DNA from 2 places in the Acinetobacter shaoyimingii genome. Region 1 is predicted to be linked to the other one. Evidence: predicted binding sites of a transcription regulator. Region 1 holds the regulator's gene; the other holds the start of a gene.
The links. Region 1 encodes PhoB, which activates phosphate uptake and scavenging genes when phosphate is short. Its sites were predicted from a motif close to TGTCATNAANCTGTCATAA; they were not measured.
Positions count from the first base shown of each region.

Region 2: G8E00_RS04445 (inorganic phosphate transporter) is a predicted target of PhoB. The motif match lies at 1,174-1,192, and genes of this name have one in related genera.

Region 1 covers NZ_CP049801.1:3,431,555-3,438,454, reverse strand. Annotated here, with positions in the region: gene G8E00_RS15655 (roadblock/LC7 domain-containing protein) at 1-207, opposite strand, end outside; gene pncB (nicotinate phosphoribosyltransferase) at 644-1,849, shown strand; gene G8E00_RS15645 (sulfurtransferase) at 1,973-2,821, shown strand; gene asd (archaetidylserine decarboxylase) at 2,818-3,666, shown strand; gene phoR (phosphate regulon sensor histidine kinase PhoR) at 3,749-5,107, opposite strand; gene phoB (phosphate regulon transcriptional regulator PhoB) at 5,199-5,909, opposite strand; gene G8E00_RS15625 (TetR/AcrR family transcriptional regulator) at 6,122-6,805, opposite strand.
Region 2 covers NZ_CP049801.1:973,714-980,613, reverse strand. Annotated here, with positions in the region: gene G8E00_RS04445 (inorganic phosphate transporter) at 1-892, opposite strand, end outside; gene metH (methionine synthase) at 1,514-5,206, shown strand; partial or broken gene G8E00_RS04435 (IS5 family transposase) at 5,413-6,175, shown strand; partial or broken gene G8E00_RS04430 (PAAR domain-containing protein) at 6,660-6,900, shown strand, end outside.

The DNA.
Region 1 (6,900 bases):
TAAAACGTCTTCAATTTTATCATTGAGTTTTAATGCTTTAGCTGTTTTTACTTTCGCGCGAATGACTTCGGTATTTCCTGCTGCTGCCAAATCAAGATCAAGACCACTACCTTGAGTTGCAAGTGATAAGCCACTTGAACTGTCTACTAGTGCTGCTGCAATAAAACCATCGATATCTGCGAGTGCTTCTAAGTTTAGGCTAGCCATTATTCTTTTCCTATAATATGTGATTTTGTATTCATTATATGTTGCAAACGTGAAAAATTGTTTTTTTCAGTACTAAAAATGTTAACTAAAAAATAACCAAATTTCAATAGGTATCTCATAAAAAAATATTAGATTCTAATAAGATGGTAATAATATGTTAATAAATTCATTCAGAATCTAGAATTCAGGATCAATACATTCATCAAAAGCAAGGGGGATTTGAATAGTGCCATTTGTAACGATTGGTCTTTGTATAAACATAAAGATGTTCTAAGTTGAAAAAGGGTGGGGTGTTTAGATGCTCATCAAAATCTATTACAATAAAATTTGTAAAAAAATAAATCATGGCTAAAAAAATACTACGTATTTAGATTTTTGATTTGCATTCTTATTTTTAGTTTTTATAGTGAAGCAAGGATATTTTGATGAGCATCGTATGCAACCCATAATTCAATCATTACTTGATACAGACTTGTATAAATTCACCATGCTGCAAGTGGTTTTGCATCAATTTCCACAAACACATAGTCTTTATCATTTTCGGTGCAGAAATTTAGAAGATACAGAATATCCACTGGTCGACATTATGGATGATTTAAATCATCAACTCGATTTGCTCTGCCAACTGAATTTTAAAGAAGAAGAATTACAATATTTAAGAAGTTTAAGATTTATAAAAAGTGATTTTGTTGATTATCTCGAATTGTTCCAACTCAAACGCCGTTTTATTAAAGTCAGTATAGATGATGAGGGTCGCTTAGATATTTGGGTTGAAGGTCCAATGGTCCAAGCAATGATGTTCGAAATCTTTGTTTTGGCGATTGTGAATGAGCTGTACTTCCAACGTATTCGAAGTGATGATGTTCTGATTGAAGGTGAACGTCGCTTAAAAGCTAAAGTAGAATTACTCAAACAATATCAACAACAACAAAATCCAAATGATCCACCATTCCTTGTTTCTGATTTTGGTACACGCCGTCGTTATAGTCTTGCTTGGCAAACCCATGTCATTGAAGAGTTCAACAAAGCAGCGCCTCATATTTTTCGTGGTACCAGTAATGTTTATATTGCGATGAAATTGGGTTTAACTCCAATTGGTACTATGGCACATGAGTTCTTACAAGCGTTCCAAGCCTTAGATGTACGCTTAAGAGACTTCCAAAAATCGGCATTGGAAGCTTGGGTGCAAGAATACCGTGGTGATTTGGGGATTGCGCTCACCGATGTAGTTGGCATGGATGCATTTCTAAAAGATTTTGATCTATATTTTGCAAAGCTGTTTGATGGTTTGCGTCATGACAGTGGCGACCCATATGAATGGGGTGATAAAGCCTATGCGCATTATAAAAAGCTTAAAATTGATAGTAAAACCAAAATGCTTACTTTTAGTGATGGGTTAGACTTAGAGAAAGCATGGGATTTACATAATTACTTTAAAGACCGTTTCCAAGTGAGTTTTGGTATAGGCACCAACTTAACCAATGATATGGGACAAACTCCGTTAAATATTGTGTTGAAATTGGTGGAGTGTAATGGTCAATCTGTGGCAAAAATTTCAGATAGCCCTGGAAAAACCATGACGGACAATGACACGTTCTTGGCCTATTTACGTCAGGTATTTAATATTCAAGAGCCTGCTTAAACCCACCATGACATCATGATTCCTTATCTGATTTTTTGCTAAAACCATGCAAAAAATCAGAATAATGATGAAATAGTCTTGTGTTAAGATCATTTAGATGAACTCAATAAAAAATCGAAAATTATGACTGACTCTCAATTTGATCTCGGATTGCTCATTGAAGCTGAACAATTGGTTCCTTATTTGGGTAATGATAAGTTACGTATTGTCGATTTATCTCGCAGTTCGGTGTACGAACAGCTACATATTCCACATGCAATCCACTTAAAACCCAATCTATTGGTGCGCCAAGAAGAACAAGCTTCAGGGGTATTACCTGATGATGAAGGTCTAAGAAATCTGATTGATTTTTTAAATATTTCACCAGAACATCATGTGGTGGTGTATGACGATGAGGGTGGTGCTTGGGCTGGACGACTCATTTGGAATTTGCACTGTATCGGTTTTTATAACACCAGTTTAATTAATGGCGGCATTCATGCATGGTTAGGTGCAAATTTACCGACCTCCTCAGATATTGAGCGTTTTGAAAAAGTTGAACATACAGTCAAAATTGATAAAACACATATTGATGAATATCAAATTGAATATAAAAATCTACTCGAAAAAGTCAATCAAAACAGTGTGCAAGTTTGGGATTGTCGAACACATGATGAATATATAGGGCAACGTTTGGCTGCGCGTCGTGGTGGTCATATTCCTTCGGCACGTCATTTTGAATGGAGTACTGCCCTAAATCGTCAAAATCATTTAAAATTACACTCCCTGGAACGCACACAACAACGTTTAGAACAATTGGGCTTCCAACTGGATCAGCCTGTGGTGGTGTATTGTCAATCGCATCACCGTTCAGGATTAGCCTATATTTTAGGTCGATTATTGGGTTGGAAGATTCAAGCTTATGATGGTGCGTGGAGCGAATGGGGCAATCGTTTAGATAGTCCAATCATTACTGGAGAATCACCTTCGTGAGTCTGTCAAATTTAAAAAAGAAAGTATTTATTCAAGCTCAGCGTATTGTACCGCAGCAACAATTAAGTCGTGTGGTGGGGAAAGTTGCTGCTAGTGAAAATCCAATTGTTAAAAATATTGTGATTCAAGCATTTAAAGCACAGTACGGTATTGATATGTCGATTGCTGAGCAATCAGATGCACTCAAATTTAAATCATTTAATGAGTTTTTTACGCGTTCTTTAAAAGAAGGCGTACGCCAAATTGACCAAAATGAAAGCAGTATTGTGTCTCCTGCGGACGGTGCGATTTCGCAAATCGGTCATATTGATGAAGGTGATATTTTCCAAGCCAAGGGTCAAAGTTTTTCTGTAGATAAATTGATTGGTGATCCACAACTTGCAGCACCGTTTAAAAATGGTGAATTTGCAACGGTGTATTTATCACCTAAAGATTACCACCGTGTGCATATGCCATTTGCAGGTACATTGACGGAAACCTTGTATATTCCAGGTGAGTTGTTCTCGGTCAATCAAACCACTGCTGAAAATATTCCAGGTTTATTTGCACGTAATGAACGTATGGTCTGCTTATTCGATACTGAAATTGGTCGTATGGCGGTGGTATTGGTGGGTGCGATGATCGTAGCAGGCATCGAAACTGTAGCCACGGGTAAAGTTAAACCAACGGGTCGTTTGGAATTGAATCATCATCAACTTGATTTAGAAAAGGGTGATGAATTGGGTCGTTTTTATTTAGGTTCTACCGCTGTGGTTTTATTTGAACCGAATAAAATCAATTGGGATGTACAATTTAAAGCAAACTCAACGGTTGTGATGGGCGAAGCTTTAGGACATACGATTTAAAACGGATCTGCAACTCATACTTACTTTAAAACAGAATCTCTATAAAAAAAGCGCCAATGGCGCTTTTTTTAGATATCTATGATCACTGCATCCGATAAAGTCGTTCTTTTGGAAACACTGCAATAAACGTTGAACCTTGATTTTCTTTAGATTCAATTTCTAAATAACCGCCATGTTGCATGAGCACATGTTTAACAATTGCTAAACCTAAACCTGTACCACCTGTCGCACGACTTCGTGCACTATCGACACGATAAAACCGTTCCGTCAAACGAGGTAAATGTTTGGGATCAATCCCAATGCCCGTATCTTCTACAGAAAAATAACCATGTTCGCCATCATCATGCCAGCCAATGGTAATGGTTCCCCCTTTAGGGGTGTATTTGATGGCATTGGTAATCAAGTTGCTGAAGGCGCTGGCAAGTTCCATATCTGAACCAATGAGATCACAATGACTGTCGATATCTAAATTTAAGGTATGACCATAATCGGTATTATAGGCTTGTGCATCATCAAACAAGTGATTCATTAAACTTGGCATTTCAATAATTTGATTCTTGGCAATTTGCTTGTCATTTTCTAAACGAGATAAAAGCAACAGATCATTAACCAAGGCATTCATACGTCGGGTTTGCGACTGCATTTGATCAAATGCACGTTTCCAACGAGGATTGATGTCTTCCTGATCTTTAAAGGTTTCGATATAACCACTGAGTACCGTGAGTGGAGTGCGTAATTCGTGGGAAATATTGTCGACAAAGTCGGAACGCATTTGTTCTAGGTTTTGCATACGGGTAATGTCATGCGCTACCAATAAGCGACTTTCATTGCCAAAGCGAGTGAGCTTAATTTGTGCGTATTTATTTTCATCTGTGGCTAACTTAATCTTGATGCCATCTGGTGCTTGATCAGTATGATTAAAATATTCAACGAAATCAGGTTGGCGAATAATCGTCAAAATATTACGACCACGGTCTTGTGCTTGAATACCAAATAAATGTTCGGCTGCTGGGTTCCACCATTCAATTTGTTGGATATCATCGGTCAAAATCACCGCTTCAGATAAAGCGACAAGAGAAGATTGCGTACGATCAATCAACGCCACCATTTCAGCTTGAACGATTCGTTCTTGGCGCTGAGCACGATAAACATTAAATAATAATGCACCCCAAATGCCATTTAAGTTTGGGGGGACGTCATAAGGTCGATTGGAAATCCAATCATTGACCAAATACAGTGATCGAAGTTGCAACCCAAAAAAGAAAGCAATTGCGATAAAAACACAAGGCCAAAAAAAACCAATCCCTAAGCCAATGAATCCACCAATGACCACTAAAAATGCCAGTAGTCGTAAATCTTGTTTGGCAAAGGTCCACAAACTGCTATAGCGAAATTTTTGATGCTCGTTTGCAAGTTGTGGAACGGGATAAGGTTCGTACATATAAATTTAGTGACCCAAAATCAATCAATCAGTTCTACTTTATCAGCATTGCACTAAAACTTTAAAATTTTTAAACCTTTAGGGAGCGATATCAACCCAATGCCACATCGGCACGAGTCGAGAAGCGGTAACCTGTACCACGTACAGTTTGTACATAGCGATCTGCTCCATAAGGTTCAAGCACTTTACGTAAACGACGAATATGTACATCAATGGTTCGGTCTTCAATATAGACATTACCACCCCAAACTTGGTCAAGCAGTTGAGCGCGAGTGTAGGCACGTTCAGGATGTGTCATAAAGAAAGCGAGTAGACGGTACTCAGTTGGTCCCATATCCAATATGGTGTTGTTAAAGCTAACACGCTGACTGACAGGATCAAGCATCAAACCATTGGCATCAATAGTTTTTTCGCCACTTAAGGCATTTGCGCGACGTAAAACTGCTTTAATTCGAGAAACCAATTCACGAGTGGAAAAAGGTTTGGTCATGTAGTCGTCGGCACCCGCATCTAGACCTTGAACTTTATGATCTTCTTCGCCACGTGCAGTCAACATAATGACGGGAATCTCAGACAGGGATTCATCCCGTTTTAAACGGCGACAAAAATCGACACCGCTGACACCGCCAGGGAGCATCCAATCTAATAAAATAAGAGAAGGGCGTTGATCGACCACCATTTGATGGGCTTGCTTCGCATCTTCAGCTTCCAGACATTGAAAACCTGCCATATCTAATGAAGTATGGATCATCTCGCGAATTGGAAGTTCGTCATCGACGATTAATATGTAGTCATCTTTCACAACGCAATATCCTATGATGAACGGTGAACCGTTTTTTATTTATGACAGGCTTATTACAAAGATTAATTATGACAGTATCATTGCAAAAAATGTACTTATGCATGTTTTCGCAATGATTTGTGACAAAAAGATGAAAAGACAAGATCAATCATCCATTCTTTTTTTGAGTTTTCAAATCAAATCAGAATGTTAGATAATCTACTTATCTATTATCACTTTGACATTTTTTCAAGCAATGCAAGGAATACCACGCGACAGGATTGCACCACTTCATCTAATGGAAGTTTAAAGCCACCCATCACCCAACGAACAGCAATTTGTGTGACATATCCATTCAGCCCCGTTGCGATGAGTGAAATTTGTTGTTCAGTCAAATGGGTATGCGGCATCATCAGTGTAACAAAGGCATGAATGATCCGATCAAAACGTGCCATAGTTTCTCTGATGGTGGCATGGTTATGAAGCTCTTGCACCAGCATGGCATCAATGTAAATAATACGTGCAGTTCGCGGATCATCTTGCAGTAGTGAAAAGAAAGCATGCAGTCCTGCATCAATCATTTTGAGTGGATCAGGTGAGGCCTGCATAATGGCCTGCATTAAAGTTTGTTGTAAGTTTTCAATCAGCTGTAAGAAAATGGTTTGAAACAAGTTTTCACTTTTCTTAAAGGACTCATAAAAATAACGTTCAGTCAGCTTTGCTTCATTACAAATATCTTTGACCGTAACCGAAAAGAAACCGTGTGTCCCATAAGCCTGAATACCTGCTTCGATCAATTTTTCACGACGAGCCTGTTTGCGTTCAGACAAGGACATTCCTTTGAACTGGCGCTCTTTGCTGGCTTTTTTTATTGAATCTCGTTCTGTTTCTAGATTATTTGATATTTGTTGATTCATAGTTAAAAAACTGTCGTTCATTGCATGCATTTTTCATCATATTAACAATAAACGCTAAGGAAACCTATGTTGTCAAGATTTGCCTATGACAAAAC
Region 2 (6,900 bases), 1.1 Mb from region 1:
ATTCTTTATTTAATGAATAGGCTAAAGGAACAGTACCAATCAAAATCAACATGATCAGCCCCATCCCTTTTTGTCCATCATTTGACCCATGTGCAAAACTTACACCTGTACAAGTGAAAATCAAAATCGCACGAATCAGTGGTGGTGGTGGCTTATTGCCTTCAGGTGGTTGAAAAAGTTCCAATTGTTTTTTGAACACTTTTTTAACCAATAAAAACAGCACAGCTGCAAAAGCAAAACCAATCAATGGTGAAAATAAAAGTGCTTTACCCACTTTTAGAACTTGCTCCATATCTACACCAGATGCACCCGTACCTGAATGTAAAATATAGTTCATGATCCCCACACCTAAAATCGAACCGATTAAGGTATGTGAACTAGAAGCAGGAATACCAAGGAACCAAGTTCCTAAGTTCCATAAGATAGCAGCAATCAACATGGCAAAGACCATGGCAAAACCTGCACCTGAGCCGACGTTCATGATCAGTTCTACAGGCAGTAACGCAATAATCCCATAAGCAACAGCACCACTGGCCACCATTACGCCCAAGAAATTACAAAAACCTGCCCACATCACTGCTACTGGTGCAGAGAGTGCATTGGTATAAATCACCGTTGCAACAGCGTTGGCTGTGTCATGGAAACCATTGACAAATTCAAAGCCTAAAGCAATGAGCAGTGCCGTAGCGAGCAAAATCATTGAATAAAAACTTAGCGCAGGAATATGAGCTAAATCCGTAGTCAACTGAAAACCAATATAAATTAATGTAGAAATGATCAGCGTAAGAAACACTGGAACGAAAAATTTCGGCGTCGGCACATGAACATTCGTCGACTTTTCAACTGTTGACGATTGTGCTGAATCTGAAACTGGAGTTTGATTAGAATTCATGCAGACAGAAAAAGAGGATGGGAATATCCCCTTATTGTTCAATTAAATTATTACAATTATATGACAAAGCGCTCTCTTATAAAGCAACAAATGTAGCTTTATACATAAGGATCAATGAGCTGGGTCAGTTTATCTAAAAAAATAATTTATATATCATAATCTTACATATAATTCCTAAAATTCAATTTAACAAAATTTAGTCAGCGTTTTTTGTAATAAATATTGCAACAAAGCCATATTGATCACTGAAAAAAGTCGGACTCTGTCATATTGAATCAGAATTATGACAAATTGATGAATATTTAATCAAACAAAGTAACAGCATGAATATTACTTTATTTTTCAATCTTATTCAGGATTTTAAAGTGTTTCTAAGGACATTCAAGCTGATCGAGATTTAGTTTATTTATATTTAATATTTATTGAGCTGTTATGCTTTTTCATTCATCACTCAACTGACTGCATAGATCAATATCCGTTTCCCGACTGAAACCACAAATTTAAATTAGCACATTCAAAATTAAGGATTAAAACTTAAGTTGGCTTGCTTAAGCCCCATCGTTTCAGCAATTTCTGGTATAATATTGCCCATTTTTAGATTTTGTCGTGATTGGGTTATATATGTCGACGCTTACCACCCTGAAACAGCTTCTCTCCGAACGCATCTTAATTATTGATGGCGCAATGGGTACCATGATCCAACGCCACAAATTAGAAGAAGCTGATTATCGTGGTGAGCGTTTTGCCGACTGGGCTTCTGACTTAAAAGGCAATAATGACCTGTTGGTGCTCACGCAACCACAGATTATCCAAGGCATTCATGAAGCGTATTTGGACGCAGGTGCAGATATTATTGAAACCAACAGCTTTAACGGCACACGTGTTTCAATGTCTGACTATCACATGGAAGATCTTGTTCCTGAGATTAACCGTGAAGCAGCACGTATAGCCAAAGCGGCTTGTGAAAAGTATTCAACGCCTGAAAAACCACGTTTTGTCGCGGGTGTGCTCGGGCCAACATCACGCACGTGCTCGATCTCTCCAAACGTGAACGACCCAGCTTTTCGTAACATCACTTTTGATGAACTGAAAGTCAATTATATCGAAGCTACACATGCCCTTATTGAAGGCGGTGCAGATATTCTGCTCATTGAAACTGTGTTTGATACATTGAACTGTAAAGCAGCGATCTTTGCAGTCAAAGAAGTGTTCAAAGAAATTGGTTATGAATTGCCCTTGATGATTTCAGGCACTATTACCGATGCTTCTGGTCGTACGCTGACAGGTCAAACCGCAGAAGCGTTCTGGAACTCAGTACGTCATGCAGATTTATTGTCGATTGGTTTTAACTGTGCCTTGGGTGCAGATGCCATGCGTCCACACGTAAAAACCGTATCAGACGTTGCAAATACTTTTGTTTCAGCGCATCCAAACGCTGGTTTACCGAATGCTTTCGGTGGTTATGATGAAACGCCTGAACAAACAGCGGCATTTTTAAAAGAATTTGCAGAAAGTGGTTTGATCAACATCACCGGTGGTTGCTGTGGTACCACACCAGATCATATTCGTGCCATTTACAATGCTGTAAAAGACATTAAACCTCGTCAAATTCCAGACATTGAACCTGCATGCCGTTTAAGTGGTTTAGAGCCATTTAATATCACCAAGGATTCTTTGTTTGTAAACGTTGGTGAACGTACCAACGTGACAGGTTCAAAAAAATTCCTTCGTTTAATCCGTGAAGAAAACTATGCCGAAGCCTTAGACGTTGCTCAACAACAAGTTGAGGCAGGTGCACAAATCATCGACATCAACATGGATGAAGGCATGCTCGATTCGCAAGGTGCGATGGTGCACTTTTTGAATCTGGTGGCATCTGAACCTGATATTTCACGTGTGCCCATCATGATTGACTCATCTAAATGGGAAATCATTGAAGCGGGCTTGAAATGTGTACAAGGTAAGCCAGTCGTTAACTCGATTTCTTTAAAAGAAGGTTATGACGAGTTTGTTGAACGTGCACGTCTGTGCCGTCAATATGGTGCAGCGGTCATCGTCATGGCTTTTGATGAAGATGGTCAGGCAGATACCGCCGCACGTAAGCGTGAAATCTGTAAACGTTCGTATGATATTTTGGTCAATGAAGTCGGCTTCCCTGCTGAAGATATTATCTTTGACCCGAACGTATTTGCAGTCGCTACGGGTATTGAAGAACACAACAACTATGCTGTGGACTTTATTGAAGCGACAGGTTGGATTAAGCAAAACTTACCGCATGCCATGATTTCTGGTGGTGTATCCAACGTATCGTTCTCATTCCGTGGTAATGAACCTGTGCGTGAAGCGATTCACTCGGTATTCCTTTACCATGCCATCAAACAAGGCATGACCATGGGTATTGTGAATGCTGGTCAAATGGCGATTTACGATGATATTCCAAGCGAGCTTAAAGCTGCGGTTGAAGATGTGGTCTTGAACCAAAACCAAGGTGAAAGCGGTCAAGATGCCACTGAAAAATTGCTTGAAGTTGCTGAGCAATATCGTGGTCAAGCAGGTGCACAGAAAGCCGTTGAAAATCTTGAATGGCGTAACGAGTCTGTTGAAAAACGCCTTGAATATGCTTTGGTTAAAGGCATCACAACCTTTATTGATGAAGATACCGAAGAAGCACGCCTTAAATCAAAACGTCCACTCGATGTGATTGAAGGTCCACTGATGGATGGAATGAACGTGGTCGGTGACTTGTTTGGTTCAGGCAAAATGTTCTTACCACAGGTGGTCAAATCTGCACGTGTGATGAAACAGGCTGTGGCTTGGCTGAACCCGTACATTGAAGCGGAAAAAACTGCGGGACAGTCTAAAGGTAAAGTCTTAATGGCAACCGTAAAAGGCGACGTACATGACATTGGTAAAAACATTGTCGGCGTGGTTTTAGGTTGTAATGGTTATGACATTGTTGACCTTGGTGTGATGGTGCCTGCGGAGAAAATTTTACAAACTGCGATTGATGAAAAAGTCGATATCATTGGTTTGTCTGGTTTGATCACACCATCTTTGGATGAAATGGTTTTTGTTGCCAAAGAAATGCAACGTAAAGGCTTTAACATTCCACTCATGATTGGTGGTGCAACGACATCGAAAGCGCATACAGCCGTAAAGATTGATCCGCAATATTCAAATGATGCCGTGATTTATGTTGCCGATGCTTCACGTGCGGTGGGTGTTGCAACGACTTTACTTTCCCCTGAGATGAAACCGAAGTTTGTTGCAGAGACCCGTGCTGAATATGAAAAAGTACGTGTGCGTATTGCCAACAAACAACCAAAAGCGGCGAAGTTGTCTTATGCTGAATCGGTTGAAAATGGTAAGAAGATTGATTTCAAATCGAACACCCCTGCTGTACCAAATCTCTTAGGTCGTGAAGTACTCACCAACTATCCACTTGAAACTTTAGTGCCGTATTTCGACTGGACTCCATTCTTTATTTCTTGGAGTTTGGCAGGCAAATTCCCAGCGATTTTGAAAGATCATGTGGTGGGTGAAGCTGCGACTGATTTGTATAATCAAGCGCAAGAGATGTTGAAAGACATTATTGAAAATAAACGTTTCGACGCACGTGCTGTCTTTGCGATTTCCCCTGCAAACCGTGTGGGTGCAGATACAGTTGCGGTGTATGGCGATGCTTCTCGTTCAACCGTTACGCATACTTTTGAGCATGTTCGTCAGCAGTCAGACAAAATCACAGGTAAAGCGAATTTGTCTTTGGCTGATTTTGTAGCCAAGCCTGATCAAGCGGAAGATTTCTTGGGCGGTTTCACTGTATCGATCTTTGGTGCAGAGGAAATGGCGAATGAGTTTAAAGCGAAGGGTGACGACTATTCTGCGATTTTGGTTCAGTCTTTGGGTGACCGTTTTGCGGAAGCATTTGCGGAGCATTTGCATGAGCGTATTCGTAAAGAGTTCTGGGGCTACCAAGCCGATGAACAGTTGTCGAATGAAGATTTGATTAAAGAGAAATATGTGGGTATTCGTCCTGCACCGGGCTACCCTGCGTGTCCTGAGCATTCTGAGAAAGCGACGTTGTTTAGTTGGTTAGATTCGACCAATCAGATTGGTACACAATTGACCTCAAGTTTTGCAATGTGGCCACCTTCAAGTGTAAGCGGTTTCTATTACAGCAACCCTGAGTCTGAGTACTTTAACGTGGGTAAAATCGCGCAAGATCAGCTTGAGGATTATGCGAAGCGTAAGGGCTGGACTTTGGATGAAGCGAAACGTTGGTTAGCGCCGAATTTGGATGATTCTATAATCTAAATATGTTAAAAAGTCCTTCTCTTGAAGGATTTTTTTTATTCTTATTAAATTGCCCAAGTCCTTTAAAAAAAAGGATCATTTATCCATCATTTTGTTACAAAAAGATCACACTTTAATCTGATCACACTAGGGAGTGTTGACATTTGCTGGTCAAAAAAATAGCGAGAAAGTAGAATTCAATCGCCAAACCAAATTCACTCCTCGCTATGCCTCGTACAATGCTGAATGATCAACACTGGTCTAAGTTGAAATCTTTACGGAGCTATGCTCCTCATCTCTAATTTTGGTATTTATCTCAAACAGAATTTAAGATTGTTTATCGAAGCGATCCTTTATCGAATTCGCACAGGATGTCCTTGGCGTGATTTACCTGATTCTTTCGGCAAGCCAAATTCTATTTTTAAGAAGTTTAGTCGGTGGAGTAAAGACAGTAAGTTACTAAAAATATTTAAATTATTGTCTAATCATTCAGATTTAGAGTGGATCTTTATTGATGCTAGCCATGTCAGAGCGCATCAACATGCAACAGGCATTAATCATCAAGCTATTTCAAAAAGTATTGGTGGGAATAGCTCTAAAATTCATTTAGCTGTAGATGCAAATGGAAATCCTATTGAGTTTATTATTGCTGATGGCACGACTCACGATGTGAAAGTTGCACCTGATTTAATAGATCTTTTGGAATTAGAAGAAACGCAAATCTTATGTGCGGATAAGGGTTATGATTCTGAACCACTTAGAGAAAAAATTAAAAACACAAAGACGAAAGCAAATATCCCCAAGAAATTTAACTCAAGCTCCAGTAATCAACATATGGATTGGTATTTATATAAAATCAGACACTTAGTTGAAAATACGTTTGCAAGATTAAAGCATTTTAGAGGGATTGCAACTCGATATGACAAGCTAAAGCGGAACTATGAAAGCTCAGTTGCTTTGGCCTGCATCTTTATTTGGTTGCCATTATGAAATGTCAACAAACCCTAAAAATTAATCATAACATTACATTTATCTCATGATTTTAAAACAAAAGCCTTGTTCGCAATTTAGGGTTAATTAGGCTTAAATTAGTATACCTCTTTAACAAAACTATATAAGTAATTTGCTTACAAAAAAGTTATATTGTAATAATTCATTTTTTCTTTAATTATAATATATCTATATGAAGGTTCATGGTGTTTAATGTATTTCAATAAAACCAATAAAAAAGACAGATCGTATGTTACATGGTGGTCATGAAAGACATCCTATTCACTATTTTTCTGATTATAAAATGACGGTTCTAGTACGTTATGACAAAGATGAACTCAGATGTTCCAATAGATCAAACAAGTTTGGGATAAATGATCAACTTACTCTTTTTTCTCCACAAAGTTGAATGTGGAAGTTTGCTGAACAAAGTTACTTAATCCAATAAAAATTGAACTGATTGAATAAAAATAAAGGAAAATAAATGAAAGGTTTTGCGATTCATAATGCTCCAACTGACCATGGTGGTCGGATTCCGTCAACGCAGATGAGAAGTTCTCAAGAAGGAAATCTTTTTGTTCGTGCCGGAGATGGTCACTTTTGTCCTAAATGTAAAGTGTGGTCAACCGTACAACCAAGCCATAACCATGTCATTTTTGATGGCAAACCTGTAGCCTATGTAGATGACATTCTAAGCTGTGGCGCAAGAATTTTACCTCAACAAT